Regions from separate parts of the Carnobacterium sp. 17-4 genome, predicted to be linked through region 1. Evidence: riboswitches for the same ligand, from Rfam matches in the RefSeq annotation. Region 1 holds a riboswitch; the other holds the start of a gene.
The links. A riboswitch is a leader RNA that binds a small molecule or an ion and turns the genes downstream of it on or off. The one in region 1 is predicted to bind thiamine pyrophosphate.

Region 1 (10,184 bases):
CATTCCAGTCCATCAAAAAGCGAGTTTGTAAAGCTAACACTGCATTTCCTTGGATCTTCAAGTGAGTATCTCTCCAGTAGCCAAATTTCTTATATTCGCCTAAGTATTCGTCACCTACATTGAAACCACCGGTATAACCAATTTTTCCGTCAATTATTACAATTTTACGGTGATTCCGATAGTTAAACCGTAGATTAATAATTGGTAGCTTAGATCCAAAAAATGGTTCAGCTTTTCCACCTAATTTTTTCAAGTTTTTAAAAAATTTGGGTCTTAAAGATCTAGATCCTAATGCATCATAGATGACAAGAACTTCTACTCCTGCAGCTGCGCGTTCTTCTAATGCTTCAAGAACTCGTTTTCCAATTTTATCATTATGAATAATGTAATAAACCATATGAATATGGTGTTCTGCTTTAGAAATATCTTCAATTAATGAATCAAATTTTTTTGCTCCATCAGTAAATAACTCAATCTTGTTTCCTTTTGTTAAAATAGATTCATCACTTTCTAAAAACAAACTAGCCATTTCTTTTGCATTTTCAGTAGCTTGTTTTCCAGATAATAATTCTTCATCATCAGCTAGCATTTCTTTCTGGGCTTGCACAAGCTCTGGCATCCCTATATTTTCTTGCGAATTAATATCAAATATTTTTTCACGGGTCAATTTTTTCCCGATAAATAAATAAAAAATAAAACCTATACCTGGTAAAAGAATAAGCACAAGTAACCAAGCCCAAGTAGCTGCAATATCACGTTTTTCACGAAATACTGTTATGATAGAAAGTAAAACATTTAGAAAGTAGAGCCCTAAAATTATGTATATTATAATGTTCATTCAATTATTCCTCTCCACCTTATTATTGTCTAATCTTACTACTTCCGTTTTCTTTTAGCTACTAGAAACTATCTGTATAAAAAAATATCAAAAAAAAGAGACTGGAATAATTATCCACTCTCTTTATCTATAGACTTACTAAAGTAAAGCAACCTTTATTTTTTTGGTAAAAATAAAGTTGGCGTCGTTTTGGCCATGATGAATAATACTACACTAGTAGCTATTCCCGTTGCTAAAGCACTACCACCATTCGCAATAAACGAGTACCAAATGGGATTCATACCTTTTGGAGCATAGCTTCCCCAGAAATAATAACCTGCAATAAAGTGCCAAAAGAAACGGGCCACTGTACCAATAATCGTTCCAATTAAAATAAATTGATATTGCTTGAATTGATTATTTTCTTTAAAAGCAAGTTGTAAAGGTTTCCTAACTACACCCGCAAAACCAACAAATGCAAAAGCAACAAAATATTCTATAAATCCTTGTAATGGATGTAAGATGCTAGCATTTCCTATTAAAAAATGAAGTATCCCCCAAAGAAAACCTGCTGCAGTTCCTGCCGCAAAACCACGTCTAAATGCAAACAAGGTCAATGGAATCATACCTAAAGAAATAGTAAAACCTGTCCCAATATTTGTTGGAATCAGGGACAATACAATCGCTAAAGCCGCAAATATTGTACCTTCTATCCAAACTCGTAATCGATCATTTCTCAAAAAAAAACTCCTCCTATTGTGCTGAACAGTGCCACACATCAAAGGAGGAGCTCGAATTATCATTATAAATAACATTTCGTCCCCGTCACAATCCCTACGCTCGTACTAACGAACAGGTTCCAAGGGTTAGAATCACTTGATTCAGTCTCAGCTTTTTACAGCACCCCTTTGTGATGGTTGTTCATTTAATTTTTTCTTACAATATCTATTTTACGATGATTGTTAGGAGTTGTCAATGAAGCATTTATAAGATCTTTTACCCTAATTCGAACTCATTTCATTTGTCAGTTTTTTTGAGTAAACAAATTTATAGCCATCCAACTCTTTCACTTTATTTCTAGTATCTTTAAATCCAGATTTTATATACATCATTTGTCCACTAATGTTATCGTAATCAATCAACAAAATAATTTCAGTAATAGAAGGAAAATGTTCGTTAATAAACCTAGGTAGTTTTTCTAATGAAGCTTTTCCATATCCTTGTTTTAGATACTGCTTATCAACCGAATGGGCTTTTAATAAAATCGCATGAGGATTTGAAACGTAATTTAGAATAGTGTCTCCAGTTTGAAGGATAAAAAAAGCCACCATTTTATTCCCTTCTAACACTAGAATCGGATGTTTTTCACTTTCATGTAAACTTTCTGTCATACCATCCATAGGTTTCACTGTATATGGTGTTTCTTCTATTGTATAGTCTTCTATTATAAAATTATCGCTTACCGTTGCTTCTCTTAAAATTAGACTTTTCATATCACCCATAACAAACCTCCTATACTTTTATTTCAAATCCCATTGATTTTCAACGTATAGCTTATTTTTTACCATCCCACTCAGCGTAAAACTCTTCTAAGTATGCTTCCATGTAAGCATGTCTTTTTTTAGCCATTTCTTTTCCAATACTCGTATTCATCTTATTTTTTAATTTTAATAATTTTTCATAAAAATGCATAATTGCTGTATCTTCTCCAGAACGATAGTCTTCAATTGTAAGCTGATTTCGTGGTTTTTTCGCTGGATCATGGATTAAGCGATTTTTTGAGCCCGAGTAAGCCATAGTTCGTGCAATTCCAATTGCGCCCAATGCATCCAATCGATCTGCGTCTTGAACAATTTGTCCTTCTATAGAAGATAGTACCACTTTATTTGTTCCGCCCTTATAAGACATATGAAGAATAATTCCCATTATCTGTTCGATTTCTGGTTCGATTAGTGAAAATCTAGAAAGCCATACTCTAACCTTATTTTCTCCTTCAGCTTCTGTCTTATTTAACTTGCCGTCTGCTACGTCATGTAAGAGAGCTGCCATTTCACAAACAAAAAGATCAATATTTCCTTTTTCCTTTTGCGCTATACTTTTAGTTAGATTTCGAACACGGTCAATATGCCACCAATCATGACCGCTAGCATCATCTTTTAAAAGTTGGTAGACATATTCTTCTGTCTCATTTATTATGTTTTTTTGCAATTGCGTTAACATCCATCGTCCACCTCTTTTGGGTCATCAAAGTACTTAAAATAAGTTTATCAATCTCACTTAAAAATCACAAGTTATATGTCCATTGTAATGTTATTCTTTATCGGACTTTTTTCAAATAAACGAACAAAAAATAGCCAAAAAAAAAGTTTTTTCATTTTTTTTATTCATGCTCTAAGGTCTGTTATATAGGCAAAACAAAGGCACTAAAGCTTATTTTTGAAAATGCTTTGGTTTTTCATTTGTTTTCATTCATGTTACACTACTCATTGTGTTCCATTTGAAACTATTTTTTTTATGAATAGTTGTCGTTGTTTTTTTGTAAAAGGGGTTTTAGATAAAACTACTATGGACAGTGGTTAGCTAGTCAATTTATGTTTGGATCCTCTTTTACATCAATTTTGATTTATTAGTTTGAGATTCATACCTAAAAAGGGAAAGGAGATGTTATTTTGTCAAAAATAACTGTTGAAAATGTATCGAAAGTTTTTGGTAAAAAAACAACACAAGCCTTAGAAATGTTGAAAGAACAAAAATCTAAGCAAGAAATTTTAAAAGAAACGGGGGCCACTGTTGGGGTTAATAACGTTAGTTTCACTGTTGAAGAAGGTGAAATTTTTGTTATTATGGGATTATCTGGTAGTGGAAAATCAACTCTTGTTCGAATGTTTAATCGTTTAATCGATCCTACAAAAGGAGATATCTATATAGATGATGAGAATCTCTCTAAAATGGATAAAAAAGCTTTACGTCAAGTCAGAAGAGAAAAACTAAGTATGGTTTTCCAAAACTTTGGTCTCTTTCCTCACCGGACAATTCTAGAAAATACAGAGTATGGCCTAGAAATCCAAGGTGTTGACAAAGCTGAAAGACAGCAAAAAGCTCAAAAAGCTCTAGATAATGCAGGTTTAGGTGAATATAAAGATCAATACCCTAATCAACTATCTGGCGGAATGCAACAACGTGTAGGATTAGCACGTGCTTTAGCGAATGATCCTGAAATCTTATTAATGGACGAAGCTTTCTCAGCATTAGACCCATTGATTCGTCGTGAAATGCAAGATGAATTAATCGAACTTCAATCTAAAGTGAAAAAGACGATTATTTTTATTACTCATGATCTAAACGAAGCTTTAAGAATCGGTGATAAAATTGCCTTAATGAAAGATGGATCAATCGTACAAATCGGTTCTCCTGAAGAAATATTAACTAACCCAGCTAATGATTACGTTGAAAAATTTGTTGAAGACGTTGATCGTTCTAAAGTATTAACAGCTGAAAATATTATGCAACGTCCTGAAACATTGAATATAAAAAATCATGGTCCGCGTTTTGCACTTGAGCAAATGCGTAGTGAGGGAATATCCAGCATCCTAGTAGTAGATAGCCAACGTAACCTTCTAGGTTATATCACGGCAGAAGATGCTTCAGATGCTCGTAAGAATAATATTACAACAATTGAAAACATCCTGAAAAAAGACATCCCAACTGTTACTAGAACAACTTCCATGAACGATATCTTTTCAGTTATTCATGATGCAACTACTCCCGTAGCAGTTGTAGATGATGGTAAGTTAGTTGGTATAATTGTCAGAGGCGCTGTAATAGCTGCCCTTGCAGGAGAGAGTGAGGTGCTTGAAAATGTCTAGTATATTAGATATCATTCCAGAATTACCAGTAGCTGATGCTGTAGAAAACTTTACAAGTTGGGTAACTCAAACTTTTGCGTTTTTGTTTGACCCTATTCAAAAATATTCAGAAATCGTTATGGAATTTGTGACAAATACGTTATTACTTGTTCCGCCAATTTTGTTTATTTTGATTATTGCTTTGATTGCTTTTATTGCTTCAAAGAAAAAAATCGGATTGGCTACATTTACAATAATTGGTCTTTGGTTTACCTATAATCAAGGTCTTTGGGAAGACTTAATGAACACTCTGACTTTGGTTCTGGTTGCAAGTTTATTATCTGTTATCATCGGGGTTCCATTCGGAATTTTAATGGCTAAAAGTAAAATTGCAAATGCCATTATTACTCCTGTTCTTGATTTCATGCAAACAATGCCAGCCTTTGTTTACTTGATTCCCGCAGTTGCTTTCTTTGGTATTGGTATGGTTCCGGGGGTATTCGCCTCTTTAATTTTTGCCATCCCACCTACTGTTCGCTTTACTAACCTTGGAATCAGACAAGTTTCACACGAATTAGTTGAAGCTGCTGAATCATTTGGTAGCACAGGTGCTCAAAAATTATTTAAAGTAGAATTGCCTTTAGCAAAATCAACAATTATGGCTGGTATCAACCAAACTGTTATGTTGGCTTTATCTATGGTAGTTATTGCTTCAATGATTGGAGCTCCAGGTCTTGGTAGAGAAGTTCTTTCTTCACTACAACGTGCACAAATTGGAACAGGTTTCGTATCTGGTTTAGGTTTAGTTGTCTTAGCGATTATTATTGACCGCTTAACGCAAAAATTAAATAAAAAATAAAAATAACAAATCAAAAAAAAATTAGTTTACAAAAAAGGGGATATAAATTTAATATGAAAAAATTAATTGGAAACATTTAGGTCTTACAGCTGGTTTGGGGTTATCATTAGTTGCAGCAGGTTGTTCAACTGAAAAGTCATCAACTGAGGATGAATCAGCAACTGTTGGTAAAGGACAAGAAATTGAATTATCTTATGTTGAATGGGATACTGAAGTTGCTTCTACTAACGTTATTGGTAAAGTATTGGAAGACTTAGGGTATGATGTAAAACTAACACCATTAGATAACGCTGTAATGTGGCAAGCCGTAGCTAGCGGAGACGCTGACGCTATGGTAGCTGCATGGTTACCAGCTACTCATGGTTCTCAATTTGAAGAATATGGCGACCAAATGGTTGATTTAGGACCAAACTTAGAAGGCGCATTAGTTGGCCTTGTCGTTCCTGAATATATGGATGTTGATTCAATTGCAGATCTTAAAGATGAAGCTGCAATGACTATCACTGGTATCGAACCTGGTGCAGGTGTTGTTGCTGCAACTGAAAAATCTTTAGAAGATTACGATAACTTGAGTGAATGGGATCTTGAAACCTCTTCATCTGGTGCCATGACTGTTGCATTGGGTCAAGCAATTCAAAATGAAGAAGATATTGTTATTACTGGTTGGTCTCCACACTGGATGTTCGCCTCTTATGACTTAAAATATTTAGAAGATCCTGAAAATTCATTTGGCGAATCAGAAACAATCAATACTATGGCTCGTGAAGGTCTTGATGAAGACATGCCTGAAGCTTATCAAGTATTAGATCAATTTAATTGGACAACTGAAGAAATGGAAAGCATTATGCTAGATATTTCTGAAGGAGAAGATCCTGAAGATGCGGCTGAAACGTGGATTGAAGAAAATCCTGACCGTGTTGCTGAGTGGACTGAAGGCGTAGCAAAATAAGCTAGTCTGAAATCACTTTCGATCAAAGAGCATTCACTTAATGTGAGTGCTCTTCTTTTACAACAAAAAAAGCTCTTATATCCTTTTCTAAAGGAAGTAAGAGCTTTTTTTGTTGTGTTTAATTTTTACGGTTGCGCGAACTTGTTTCCATAATAATTGGTAGAATAACTGGACGTCTACGTGTTTGTTCAAAGAGATGTTTATTCAAAGCATCTCTAATTTCTTGCTTCAAACGACTCCATTCAAATTCTTTACGATTTAAATTCTCTTCTACTACTTCTCTAATAATCTCATTACTTTGATTAATTAGATCTGTATTTTCTTTAACGTATACGAAACCTCTAGTCATGACTTCAGGACCTGAAATAATTTTACTTTTTCTACGGTTAATAGTAACTACCGCTACAAAAATACCATCTTCAGATAACAATTTACGGTCGCGTAAAACAATATTTCCAATATCACCAATTCCAATACCATCGACCATTGTATTCCCTGCTGTAACTTGACCAGCTACATGCATACGCTCATTTTTGTATTCCATGATATCGCCTTTACCTGGTATGAATATATTTTTATAAGGCATTCCAACTTCATGTGCAAGTTTTGCATGAGCCGAAAGCATACGATATTCTCCTTGAACTGGAATAAAGTAAGTAGGTTTAATCAGATTGATCATTAATTTTAAATCGTTAGGAGTAGCATGGCCAGAAGCTTTCAAATTATCTGAAATTTGTTTTACCGTTCCACCAGCACGATAAATCAAGTTTTCTGCTTGAGCAACCGTTACTTCCATTGCTGTCGATGGGCTTGTTACGATATAAACTAGATCGCCCTCTTTAATATTTACTTGAGAGTGCTTTCCTTTTGCCATACGTGTTAACGTTTTAATCGGCTCGCCAGTAACGCCCGTTTCTAACACAACAATTTCGTGATCACTGTATTTTTCAATTTCTGTTATTGGAACAATCAAATCTTCATTTGGCAATTGAAGCTTATTCAGTTGCATAGCAATTTGAACGATTTCTTCAAGATTGCTTCCCGTGATGAAAATTTTCTTGTGCGATTTGTGAGCAGCGTCAAATACTTGTTGGATACGCAAGATATTACTAGCTACGCTGGCAACAATAATACGCCCACTAGCATTTTGGAATGTATCCAATACTTCTTCAGCTACTTTTAGATCGCTTATATTTTCAACAGGGCTCTCAGCTTCACTTGAATCACTCAATAAAGCTAAAACCTTATTTTTACCAATATCTGCAATGCGTGATAAATTACTTTGGTACATTGGTTTTGCACTTTGATCAAACTTAAAATCACCTGTGTAGACAATGCTTCCTTCGTCGGTCTTAAGAGCTACCCCAACAGAATCTGGAATAGTATGGGATGTTCTAAAGAAACTAGCCACAACATCTCCAAATTCAATCTCTGTATTTTCATCAACAATATGATAATCATCAAAAGTACTAACTTGACTATCTTTTTCAACAAATAATTTTGCTAAAGCTATTGTTAATTCAGTTCCAAATACTGGAACATCAAATTTTTGAAGAAAATAAGGTAGTGCTCCAATTGCATCTTCATGACCATGAGTTAGAAACACAGCTGTAACACGGTTTTTATTTTCTTCTAAATAACTAAAGTCAGGAATGACTACATCAATTCCTAATAATTCTGTTTCTGGAAACATTAATCCACAATCTAAAACAAATATGTCTTCATCCACCTCAACAGCATACATGTTTTTTCCATTTTCACGCACGCCCCCTAGTGGGATAATTTTTATTGTGCTCATTTCTTCACCTCTTTTACTTTCATTTCGTTTTTTATTTTGTCCAATTTAATTCAGTTAACACATGATTTTCTTCTGCTTTTGTACAAGGTACTAATGGCAATCTCAAACTACCGACGTTAATACCTAAGTGGTTTAACGCAAATTTAACAGGTGCTGGAGAAGGAACAGTAAATAAACTATTCATTTTAGGCACTAGTTGACGATGAATCTGTGCAGCTTCAGCCATAGATCCTTCTTGCAACAAGTTGTACATTTCAGACATCTCATTCCCTAAAACATGACTTGCTACAGAAATAACGCCCGTTGCTCCGATGCATTTAGCAGGAAAAGCATTACCATCTTCACCAGTATAAACTAAAAAGTCATCTGGTGTTTGTTCAATTTCTTCGCTTAAAGCATCTAAACCTAAACATTCTTTCACACCAATAATATTTTCAATCGATGAAAGTTTAATTGTCGTCTTAGGATCAATCGAAACACTAGTCCGTCCGGGGACGTTATAGATGATGATCGGCAGTCTAGTACTTTTAGCTACTGCTTCAAAATGAGCATACAAACCAGCTTGGTTAGGCTTACTGTAGTATGGCGTCACTACTAGTGCCGCATCTATGCCTGCAAGGGTTTCAACCTCTTTTGTAAAAGCAATCGTCTCAGCAGTGTTAAATGACCCCGTACCAGCAATGATTGGTACACGTCTTGCAACTAATTCAACTGTCTTACGGTATAAGTCTAACTTTTCATCATGAGTTAATGTAGGAGATTCTCCAGTTGTGCCTCCCACTACTAATCCTTCTGTTCCATTTTCAAGTAAGAAGTTGATCAACTTTTCTAATCGTCCATAATCAATTGATCCTTCTTCATCAAATGGTGTAGTCATAGCGGTTATAATGCGTGCTTTTTTTAAATCCAATACCATCACCCTCTATCTTAAATTCGACTTATATTAATTATTTGTTTTAATTAATTTTAACTTGTGTAAGCTTTCAGCAATTTGAACAGAATTCCAAGCTGCACCTTTGATTAAATTATCAGAAACGATCCACATATGATAACCTTTGTCTAAGTCACGATCTTTCCGTATCCTTCCAACAAATGTTTCTTTCTTGCCTTCTGCTTCTAATGCTGTTGGATAAACTTGGTTAGCAGGATCATCTTGAAGTTCAACACCTGGTGCTTTTTTCATAAGCTCTTGAATAGAAGCTACACTAGCTCCATCTTCTTTCACTTCAATATAAACAGACTCCGAGTGTCCTGAAATGACTGGAATACGGACGCATGTTGCAGAAACTTTTATGTTATCATCACCCATAATTTTTTTGGTTTCATTGATCATTTTCAACTCTTCAAATGTATAACCGTCTTCAGTAAACAAATCGATTTGTGGCAATGCATTGAAAGCAATTGGAAAATGTTTTTTATCTCCACCTGATGGTAAAATAGCCGCTTCATAAGGCTCACCATTTAACATATGTTGTGCTTGTTCTTTCATTTCTTTAACAGCTGAAACTCCAGCTCCGCTTACTGCTTGATACGTTGAAACGATGACCCGATCTAATCCATATTGTTTGCGAATCGGTTCTAGTGCAACCATCATTTGAATCGTTGAGCAATTCGGATTAGCAATAATTCCTTTATGAGAACGAATTGCCTCCTCATTTACTTCAGGAACGACTAAAGGTACTTCAGCATCCATTCGGTATGCGCTTGTATTGTCAATGACAACTGCGCCACGTTTTACCGCTTCGGGAGCAAATTGTTTTGAAATCGATCCACCTGCACTAAACAATGCAATATCAACATTCTCAAAAGAATTCGCCGTTGTTTCTTGGATTTCGATTTCTTTTCCATTAAATAAAGCTTTTTTCCCAGCTGATCGTTTCGAGGCTAAGAGTTTCACTTCATTAATTGGAAAATTG
Region 2 (10,184 bases), 960 kb from region 1:
TCAAATTTTTATTATGGGACATAGATATCCTGATTTGGATGCCATTGGTGCTTCATTAGGTATTAGAAGGATTGCTGAAATGAATAACAAAGAAGCTTGGGTTATTGTAAATCCAGATGAATTTAGCAAAGATATCTCTAAGTTAATGAAAGAAGTAGAAAAGGACAATGAAATTAGCCGATATATTATAACACCTGCTGTTGCTGAACAAATGATTACAAATAATAGTTTAGTTGTGTTAGTTGATTTTCATCGTCCGTCTATGGGGATAGCTCCAGATTTAATTTCTCGAACAAATAAGGTAGTTGTTATTGATCATCATCGTCGTGGAGAAGCTTTTCCAGAAAATCCAGCTTTAGTTTACATCGAACCTTATGCTTCCTCGTCAGCTGAACTGATTACAGAGCTGTTCGAATACCAATCGGAAGAAGCAGATCCCATAAATAAGATTGAGGCTACTGCGCTATTAGGCGGAATTATTGTAGATACCAATAGTTTTTCTCTCAGAACAGGATCTCGTACTTTTGATGCTGCAAGTTATCTAAGGTCTTGCGGTGCAGATGCAGTTATGATCCAACGACTATTGAAAGAAGATAAAGAAACCTACCTTCTTCGTAGTCATTTAATTGAAACCATTGAATTTGTTACTAAAAATATAGCCGTTGCTGTTGGTGAAGAGAATGCTGTTTATGATACAGTGGTAGCAGCACAAACAGCTGATACCATGCTTTCAATGTCTAACGTAGATGCAGCTTTTGTAATCACTAAGCGTACAGATAATAAAATTGGCATAAGTGCCCGCAGTTTAGGCGAAATAAACGTTCAAGTTATTATGGAACAGCTAGGTGGCGGCGGACACTTATCTAATGCAGCTACGCAATTAGAAAATATTACGATAAAAGAAGCAAAAGAACAATTGCGTGAGGTTATTTTAAACAAAACTAAGGAGGAATAACATTATGAAAGTTATATTTTTAGCAGATGTAAAAGGTAAAGGTAAAAAAGGCGAGGTAAAAAACGTTGCTGATGGATATGCACATAACTTTTTATTGAAAAACAACTTAGCGAAAGAAGCTACTTCAGCTAGCATAAGTGAATTAAATGGTAAAATAAAAGCTGACGAGAAAAAAGAAGAAGAGATTCTACAAGAAGCTAAAAAGGTAAAAGAATTTCTCGAAAAAGATGAAAATGCAATCGAGATCAAAACTAAAGCAGCTGAAGATGGTCGTTTGTTTGGTTCCGTTACAACAAAACAAATCGCTGCTGCAGCTCAAAAACAGTTAAACATAAAACTTGATAAACGTAAAATTGAGTTGCCTGTTCCTATTAGAAGTTTAACGTCAATGAAAATTGATGTAAAAATTCACCCAGAAGTAGTTGCCACTATAACGGTAAGAGTCTTACCAGAAAATTAAATTAGCAAAAAAAGCATTTGGCTCAGTAGCATTATAAGAGTCAAATGCTTTTTTTTAAACTAACAATTATGGAACGAATGTTCTGTTTTCTAGATTGTGTTTCAAGTCCTTTTAAGGTAAAATAATAGAATTGAATACAACTATTTTACGGAAAATAATCGTACTGTTGATAGTGAAAGGGAGAGAATTTATTGGTACAAGAAGCTTTTCAAGATCGCTTACCACCACAGAGTATAGAGGCAGAACAAGCAGTTTTAGGTTCAATATTTTTAGATCCTGAAACGGTTGTCGGTGCTTTAGAATTTATTGAGTCTAAAGATTTTTATCGTCGGGGACATCAATTGATTTTTCAAGCAATGTTAGAATTAAATAACCATAATGAAGCTATTGATATCGTTACGGTAACCAATGCATTAGAATCTAAAAATCAGTTAGAAGACATTGGTGGAATGGCTTATCTAGCCGAGTTAGCTGTGTCAGTTCCAACAGCTGCTAATATGGAATATTACGCAAAGATAGTAGAACAAAAAGCTATTTTAAGAAATTTGATCCATACAGCAACAGATATTGTTACTAAAGGATATGAAGAAGGAGATGAGCTAGCTTCAATTCTAGATGAGGCAGAGCGCAGTATTCTAGAAGTATCTGAAAGACGTAACAGAAGCGGTTTTTTAGCCATCTCAGACGTGTTGAACAGTTCTATTGCTCAGATAGATCAACTTTATCAAAATAATGAAGAAATTACAGGTTTGCCGACTGGTTATCAAGCTTTAGATAAAATGACAGCTGGACTTCAAAAAGAAGAATTGATTATTTTAGCTGCGCGTCCCGCTGTAGGGAAAACGGCATTTGCTTTAAATATTGCTCAAAATATTGGAACAAAGACGGATGAAACAGTTGCCATTTTTAGTTTAGAAATGGGAGCAGAATCATTGGTCAATCGGATGCTTTGTGCAGAAGGAAGTATAGATGCTGGCCATTTGAGAACGGGGACATTATCAGAAGAAGAATGGCAAAGCCTGATTGTAGCTATGGGTAGTTTATCAAAAGCCAACATTTACATCGATGATACACCAGGGATTAGAATAGCTGAAATTCGTGCTAAATGTCGTCGATTAAAACAAGAAAAAGGTAACCTTGGCTTGGTATTAATTGATTATCTGCAATTAATTGAAGGTACTGGACGTGAAAGTAGACAACAAGAAGTCTCTGAAATTTCTCGTCAGTTAAAAAAATTAGCAAAAGAATTAAAAGTTCCGGTTATAGCGTTGTCCCAATTATCGCGTGGTGTGGAACAACGGCAAGATAAACGTCCAGTTTTAAGTGATATTCGTGAATCTGGATCAATCGAACAAGATGCTGATATCGTAGCCTTCTTATACCGTGATGACTATTATGATCGCGAAGAGGGAGAAGATGACGACGATCATGGATCAGCCGGTGAAGACAATGTGATAGAAGTCATTATCGAAAAAAACAGAAGTGGTGCCAGGGGTACAGTTAAACTTTTATTTATAAAAGAGTACAATAAGTTTTCTTCATTAAGTTATTATCCAGATGATATGGCACAACGCTAAAAAAGACTCATGCGAAATAATGTTCGCATTTTGTCTTTTTTTTTAAGAAATAAAAAATTAATGTTCGTTTATTTCGGTTTTTTTAGTTAAAATAAAATTAAATATTCGTTTTTTGTTGAAACAATCATCATTTACTGCTAAAATTAATAAGTATTTGGGTAAAAAAAAATTAATGAGGTGTTCATATGTCTTCAGTAGTAGTCGTTGGTACACAATGGGGCGATGAAGGAAAAGGTAAAATTACGGACTTTCTAAGTGAAAACGCGGAAGTCATTGCACGTTATCAAGGTGGTGACAATGCCGGACACACTATTCAATTTGATGGTGAAACTTACAAATTGCATTTAATCCCATCAGGAATTTTCTCTAAAGATAAAATCAGTGTTATTGGAAATGGTGTTGTTGTAAACCCTAAAGCACTTATTAAAGAGTTAGCTTATTTACATGACAAAGGAATAACAACAGAGAATCTACGTATTTCTGATCGTGCTCATGTTATCCTGCCTTACCATATTCAATTAGATCAATTACAAGAAGATTCTAAAGGCGATCAAAAACTTGGAACAACGATCAAAGGAATTGGACCAGCATATATGGATAAAGCGGCTCGTATTGGTATCCGAATTGCTGATTTACTAGATAAAGAAATTTTTGAAGAACGCTTACGCATTAATTTGGAAGAAAAAAATCGTAGTTTTGTAAAAATGTATGATTCTACTGCAATTGACTTTGAAGATGTTTTCGAAGAGTATTATCAATATGGCCAAGAACTTAAACAGTATGTTTGTGATACATCAGTAGTATTAAATGATGCTTTAGATGATGGTAAACGTGTCTTATTTGAGGGAGCTCAAGGGGTTATGTTGGATATTGATCAAGGGACGTATCCATTCGTTACTTCTTCTAATCCAGTAGCTGGTGGAGTAACTATCGGTAGTGGTGTTGGTCCTTCAAAAATTGATAAAGTAGTTGGCGTATGTAAAGCCTACACTTCACGTGTTGGAGACGGTCCGTTCCCAACAGAATTATTTGACGAAGTAGGACAACGTATCCGTGATGTTGGTCGTGAATATGGTACAACTACTGGACGTCCACGTCGTATTGGTTGGTTTGATACTGTAGTGATGCGTCATTCAAAACGAGTATCTGGAATCACTAATCTTTCTTTAAACTCAATTGATGTTTTAAGTGGTTTAGAGACGGTTAAGATCTGTACAGCTTATGAACGCAATGGAGAAGAAATTTTACATTATCCAGCAAGTTTAAAAGAGTTAGCTGAATGTACGCCAATCTACGAAGAATTACCAGGTTGGAGTGAAGATATTACCAAATGTCGTACTTTAGCAGAGCTTCCTGAAAATGCAAGAAATTATGTACATCGTATTTCTGAATTAGTAGGTGTTCGTATTTCAACGTTCTCAGTTGGACCTGACCGCGACCAAACAAACATCTTAGAAAGTGTTTGGGCACAAGTATAATAAATTATAGATTAACCAAGCAAAAGCTTTTTTGTTTGGTTAATCTTTTTTATTTAATAAAAGTTAGAAAAAGGATCTTTTTCGGCTATTTTTTTTACATAAAAACAATAAAATGTGTTAAACTATATTTTGTAAGAAAAAAGGTAAAAAATGGGTTGTTAGCTCAGTTGGTAGAGCAGCTGACTCTTAATCAGCGGGTCGAGGGTTCGAATCCCCCACATCCCATTGGGTGCCAAACCCACGAGACGAATAAACGTTGGTGCGAAAGCATTTCGAAAACGTTTATTGCGTCTCTTTTTTATTTTCTAAATATATCTGCGTTGAACTATTTGTAGAAAAATGAAAAGAGATTTATACTGAATAAGAATAAATAGTTAGGATTATATATAAGGAGTGAAGTAAGTGGTTGAGTTTTTTAGTTCTTTAAGTCCTATAGTACAAACGATAATTGCATCGCTTTTTACATGGGGAATGACAGCGTTAGGAGCTGCTTTAGTATTTTCTACTAAAAATGTGAATCAAAAGTTAATGGATGGCATGCTAGGTTTTGCTGGAGGAGTAATGATTGCAGCAAGTTTTTGGTCACTTTTATCACCTGCTATTTCCATGGCTGAAAGTGGTCCACTTCCGGCATGGGTGCCTGCAGCTATTGGTTTTATGTTAGGAGGCCTCTTTTTATGGAGTGCGGATAATTTATTGCCCCATTTAAACCCAAATATGCCTCCATCAGAAGCTGAAGGGGTTAATCCTCAAAAGAGAAAACGAAGTACTTTATTAGTTTTAGCCATTACAATGCACAATATACCAGAAGGATTAGCAGTAGGGGTCGCATTTGGTTCAGTTGCAGCAGGTAATCCCGAAGCTTCTATCGCAGGTGCAGTTGCTTTAGCTATTGGTATGGGTATTCAAAATTTTCCAGAAGGAACAGCTGTTTCTATGCCATTAAGACGTGATGGTATGTCCAGAGCCAAAAGTTTTTACTATGGACAACTTTCCGGAGCTGTAGAACCACTGGCAGCTATTCTAGGTGTATTAGCTGTTACAGTCATGGAACCGTTACTTCCATATGCACTAAGCTTTGCTGCTGGAGCTATGATTTTTGTTGTTGCAGAGGAAGTTATACCTGGTTCCCAAGAAAATGGCAATAAAGATTTAGCATCAATGTGGTTGATGATTGGTTTTACAATCATGATGATTTTAGATGTAGCTCTTGGGTAGAAAATGTAAAATCTGTTTACTTAGTTGACCAATTAAAATAGAAAAGGGACTCAACAAGTTAATGTTGAGTCCCTTTTTTTTATACGATATTTAGTTTTTATAAATAATTTTAGTGTCTATCTTTGTGGTTTGAAGTTAATAAAGGGAAGAATTTTAAGGAATACAATGCACATAAACCAACGATGATATAAACAATTTTAGATAACAATGATGTTTGTCCGCCAAAAATTGTAGCAACGAGATCAAATTCAAATAGTCCAACCAATAGCCAGTTTAAACCGCCAACAATTAGTAGTGCTAACGCAATACTATCCAATGCTTTCATCTAGATAACCTCCTTTATTTGATAAAGTAACTATACTTGGTTTAGAATTAATTGTCGATTAATGTGACTTGAAAAAGAAATTCTTGTTATTATTCTTTTTGATGGAAAAATGGTAAAATTACTAAAGTATAATTTTGAAAAGGCAAGAGATTAAATAAGTGGGTAAATAACGGATTAGTGATCGAAAGGATGAAGACCATGTATAAAAATGGACTGATGATGCAGTATTTCGAATGGTACGTAGAAAATGATGGGAAACATTGGAAACGGTTAAAAGAAGATGCAAAACACCTACATGAAATAGGTGTAACAAGTGTATGGATCCCACCTTGCTTTAAAGGTATGGATAAAAATGATAACGGATATGGTATTTATGATTTGTATGATTTAGGGGAATTTGATCAAAAAGGCACTGTACGTACTAAATATGGCACCAAGGAAGAACTAATTGCAGCTATTGAAGAATTACATAAATACGAGATACAAGTCTATGCAGATATCGTTTTAAATCATAAAGCAGGTGCAGATGGAACTGAACGATTTAAAGCAGTTGAAGTGAACCCGGATGATCGTAATCAAAAGATTAGTGAAGCTTATGAAATTGAAGGATGGACAGAGTTTACGTTCCCAGGCAGAAAAGGAAAGTATTCTGATTTTCACTGGCACTGGTATCATTTTTCTGGAACAGATTACAATCAAGAAAATGAAAAAAAAGCTATTTACCGTATTGAAGGTCAACATAAAGGTTGGGCAGATGATGAGACGGTAGATAATGAATACGGAAACTACGATTACTTGATGTTTGCTGATATTGATTATAGTCATCCTGAAGTCGTTGAAGAAACAAAAAAATGGGCTAACTGGTTTATTGAAGAAACTGGAGTGGATGGATTTAGGTTAGATGCTGTTAAACATATAAATGAGAAATTTATTTATGAACTTCGTGAAAGTATAGAAGCTAACTTTGGCAGACAGTTTTTTATAGTAGGAGAATATTGGGACCAAAATTATACAAATTTGAATAGTTATTTAGATAGTCAAGATTACAAGTTGGATTTATTTGATGTAGGATTACACCATCAATTAGAAAAAGCTTCGAAAATGGGTCAAAACTTTGATTTAACACATTTATTTGATCAAACATTAATTAAAAACAATCCAATGCAAGCTGTAACATTTGTAGACAATCATGATTCACAGCCAAATCAATCACTTGAATCATTTGTTGAACCTTGGTTTAAACCTATAGCTTATGGAGTCATCTTATTAAGGAAAGAAGGATATCCTGTACTCTTTTATGGTGATTACTATGGTATAAAGGGAGAAAATCCTATTGAGCCGCATCGTGAAGTGATTGATAAATTACTTTATGTAAAAAAACACTATGCATATGGAGAGCAAACGGATTATTTTGACCATCATAATTGCATTGGTTGGACGCGTTCAGGAAATGAAGAGTACCCCATAGGATGTTCTATAGTCATTTCAAATAGTGATGCTGGTTATAAAGATATGTTTGTAGGAAAAGAAAAAGTGGGATTTGTTTATGAAGATTATTTAGGCAATTGTGCGGAGACAGTAACTATTGATGAAGAAGGAAATGGTCATTTTCTTGTAGAAGCTGGATCCATATCTGTATGGGTTAATAGAAAAGAATAATTGAACCAAAAGAAAAAGATCTAGCTGTTGCTTAACTAATGAATAGAGCGTTTCAGTCTATTCATTAGTTAAGCTTTTTGTATTCTTATTTTCTGATTACTTAAGAGGATTGATTAAGTAGTTTGTCTATAGTAAGCTTATAAGTAATTAAATGTTTTGCAGGGGGACACATGTGTGTTGAGAAGGTTAAAACCTGACCCTTAGAACCTGTTAGTTAACACTGACGTAGGGAGCACTATGTACATATGTATTAAATTATACGTACTAGCTCTCCATTTTTATGGGGAGCTTTTCTTTTGTAAAACTTTTAATTGCGGGGGGACACACGTGTGTTGAGAAGGTTAAAACCTGACCCTTAGAACCTGTTAGTTAATACTGACGTAGGGAGCGATTAGTGGTTTTCTTATACACTTTTTTAGTCTCTACAATTTTTGTAGAGGCCTTTTTGCGTACATCCAAAATAAAGGAGGTCTGAGAGTCATATTTTGTTGAAATGAAATGACAAACAGAATGTTAGGACTAAATAAAATTAAGAATTCAATTATTCAGATGGTAGACAAAGAACAAGAGAAAGAGGAATGAAAAATGTTATCACAAATAAAAAAGACAGCTCCTTTAGTGCATTGCATGACAAACTATGTGGTCGCTAATTTTACGGCGAATGGTTTACTTGCAGTCGGTGCTTCACCTATTATGGCTGATGAAGTGAACGAGGTAACTGAAATAGTGTCGATTGCTCAAGCTTTACTTATTAATATTGGTACTGTGAATGACCGTACAGCAGAAGCTATGTTGCTAGCTGGGGGAAAAGCCAATGAATTATCCATTCCTATTGTGTTGGATCCTGTAGGCGTTGGTTCTACAAGTTATCGAAAACAATTGGTTCAGCTACTTTTAAAGAATATTCAATTTAATTTGATTCGGTGTAATGCAGGAGAATTAGCAGCAATTGCGGGAGAGGTTTGGCAATCAAAAGGTGTAGATAGTGGCACAGGTGAAATAGATATTGCTCTAGTAGCAAAACGAATTGCTTTGCAATATAGGTGTTTGGTTATTGTAACAGGTAAATCAGATTTTATAACAAATGGACATGAGGGATTATACGTTTCAGGAGGCAAAGAAATAGCAACACATATTACAGGTACAGGGTGTTTATTAAGTGCTATCTGTGCAGCGTCTCTTGCTAGTGGAGGTGCAACAAATCAACTGCAGAATTTAGTAACAACGCTAAAAGACTACAAACAAGCTGCTGAACAAAGTACAAATAAAGTAGGGGATTTTGCCTTGCAATTTATGAACAGATTACAAGAGTTAGCGGAGGTTGAGAGATGATTGCATTAACAGTTGCTGGATCAGATTCAGGTGGTGGTGCTGGAATTCAAGCAGATTTAAAAACATTTCAAGAACTTGGTGTATTTGGGACAACAGTTATTACAGCATTAACTGACCAAAATACACTAGGAGTCCACGGTATTTTTGAAGTACCATCAAGTTTTGTACAGCAACAATTACAAACTGTGCTGGATGATTTCTCTATAAAAGCCATTAAAACCGGTATGTTGTTTTCAACTGAAATTATTGAAGTTGTAGCTAAAATTATACAACAACAAAATATTCCGTTGATCGTTGATCCTGTAATGATCGCAAAAGGTGGAGCAAGTCTTTTACAGGATGTAGCAGTAAAAACGTTAATAGAAAAACTTTTTCCTTATACAACAATCTGCACACCAAATATCCCTGAGGCAGAACTGTTAACAGGTAGACAAATTAAAAATGTTGAAGATATCGAAAAAGCTGCACAGGAGATTCTTCAAATGGGAGTTGAATGTGTGGTTATCAAAGGAGGACATTTAGATGGAGAATACGCAACAGACAGAGTGTATTCCCGTCTGAACTCTTTTTCGATAACTACCCCTCGTATCCAAACAAAAGATACTCATGGGACAGGCTGTACATTCTCAGCAGCACTTACAGCAAATATAGCAAAAGGACTATCGATAAAGGAATCGATCATTGAGGCGAAAAAATTTATTCATTTAGCCATTGCTACTCCTCTTCATATTGGACATGGACATGGACATGGACCAACAAATCACTTTGCTTATAATTGTCAGCAAGGAATCTGTGAGGTAGAAGTAAGTGAATTATAATATATTGAGCGTCTATTTTATTATGGGGACAATGAACTGCACAAAAGATCCTTTGAAAATACTTGAAGAAGCATTGGAAGCAGGTATTACATGTTTCCAATTACGTGAAAAAGGTGAAGGGGCACTAACAGGTAGCGTTTATGAAGAGTTTGCCCGTGCTTGCCAAAAAATGTGTCTAGCATACCAAGTGCCTTTTATCATCAACGATGATGTTGAACTCGCACTCAAACTAGATGCTGATGGTATCCATATTGGACAAGAAGATCTAGCTCTTTCTACATTTCGTAAACAAGCGAAAGGAAAAATAATAGGCGTTTCTGTACACAATTCTAGAGAAATGGAACAGGCGATACTTAGTGGAG

Region 2: linked by a shared signal. The riboswitch ahead of thiM (hydroxyethylthiazole kinase) and the one ahead of thiT (energy-coupled thiamine transporter ThiT) in region 1 are both predicted to bind thiamine pyrophosphate.

What each region holds. Positions count from the first base shown of each region.
Region 1 is NC_015391.1:972,628-982,811, reverse strand. Features, by position in the region: gene cls (cardiolipin synthase) at 1-838, opposite strand, end outside; gene thiT (energy-coupled thiamine transporter ThiT) at 994-1,557, opposite strand; TPP riboswitch at 1,632-1,735, opposite strand; gene CAR_RS04795 (GNAT family N-acetyltransferase) at 1,819-2,319, opposite strand; gene CAR_RS04790 (HD domain-containing protein) at 2,372-3,037, opposite strand; gene CAR_RS04785 (quaternary amine ABC transporter ATP-binding protein) at 3,487-4,683, shown strand; partial or broken gene CAR_RS13320 (ABC transporter permease/substrate binding protein) at 4,676-6,470, shown strand; gene CAR_RS04770 (ribonuclease J) at 6,589-8,268, opposite strand; gene dapA (4-hydroxy-tetrahydrodipicolinate synthase) at 8,300-9,178, opposite strand; gene CAR_RS04760 (aspartate-semialdehyde dehydrogenase) at 9,212-10,184, opposite strand, start outside.
Region 2 is NC_015391.1:11,623-21,806, forward strand. Features, by position in the region: gene CAR_RS00050 (DHH family phosphoesterase) at 1-955, shown strand, start outside; gene rplI (50S ribosomal protein L9) at 960-1,415, shown strand; gene dnaB (replicative DNA helicase) at 1,607-2,992, shown strand; gene CAR_RS00065 (adenylosuccinate synthase) at 3,178-4,470, shown strand; tRNA gene CAR_RS00070 (tRNA-Lys) at 4,623-4,695, shown strand; gene CAR_RS00075 (ZIP family metal transporter) at 4,873-5,688, shown strand; gene CAR_RS00080 (DUF378 domain-containing protein) at 5,798-6,013, opposite strand; gene CAR_RS00085 (alpha-amylase) at 6,212-7,672, shown strand; TPP riboswitch at 7,823-7,921, shown strand; TPP riboswitch at 7,978-8,076, shown strand; gene thiM (hydroxyethylthiazole kinase) at 8,258-9,004, shown strand; gene thiD (bifunctional hydroxymethylpyrimidine kinase/phosphomethylpyrimidine kinase) at 9,001-9,822, shown strand; gene thiE (thiamine phosphate synthase) at 9,812-10,184, shown strand, end outside.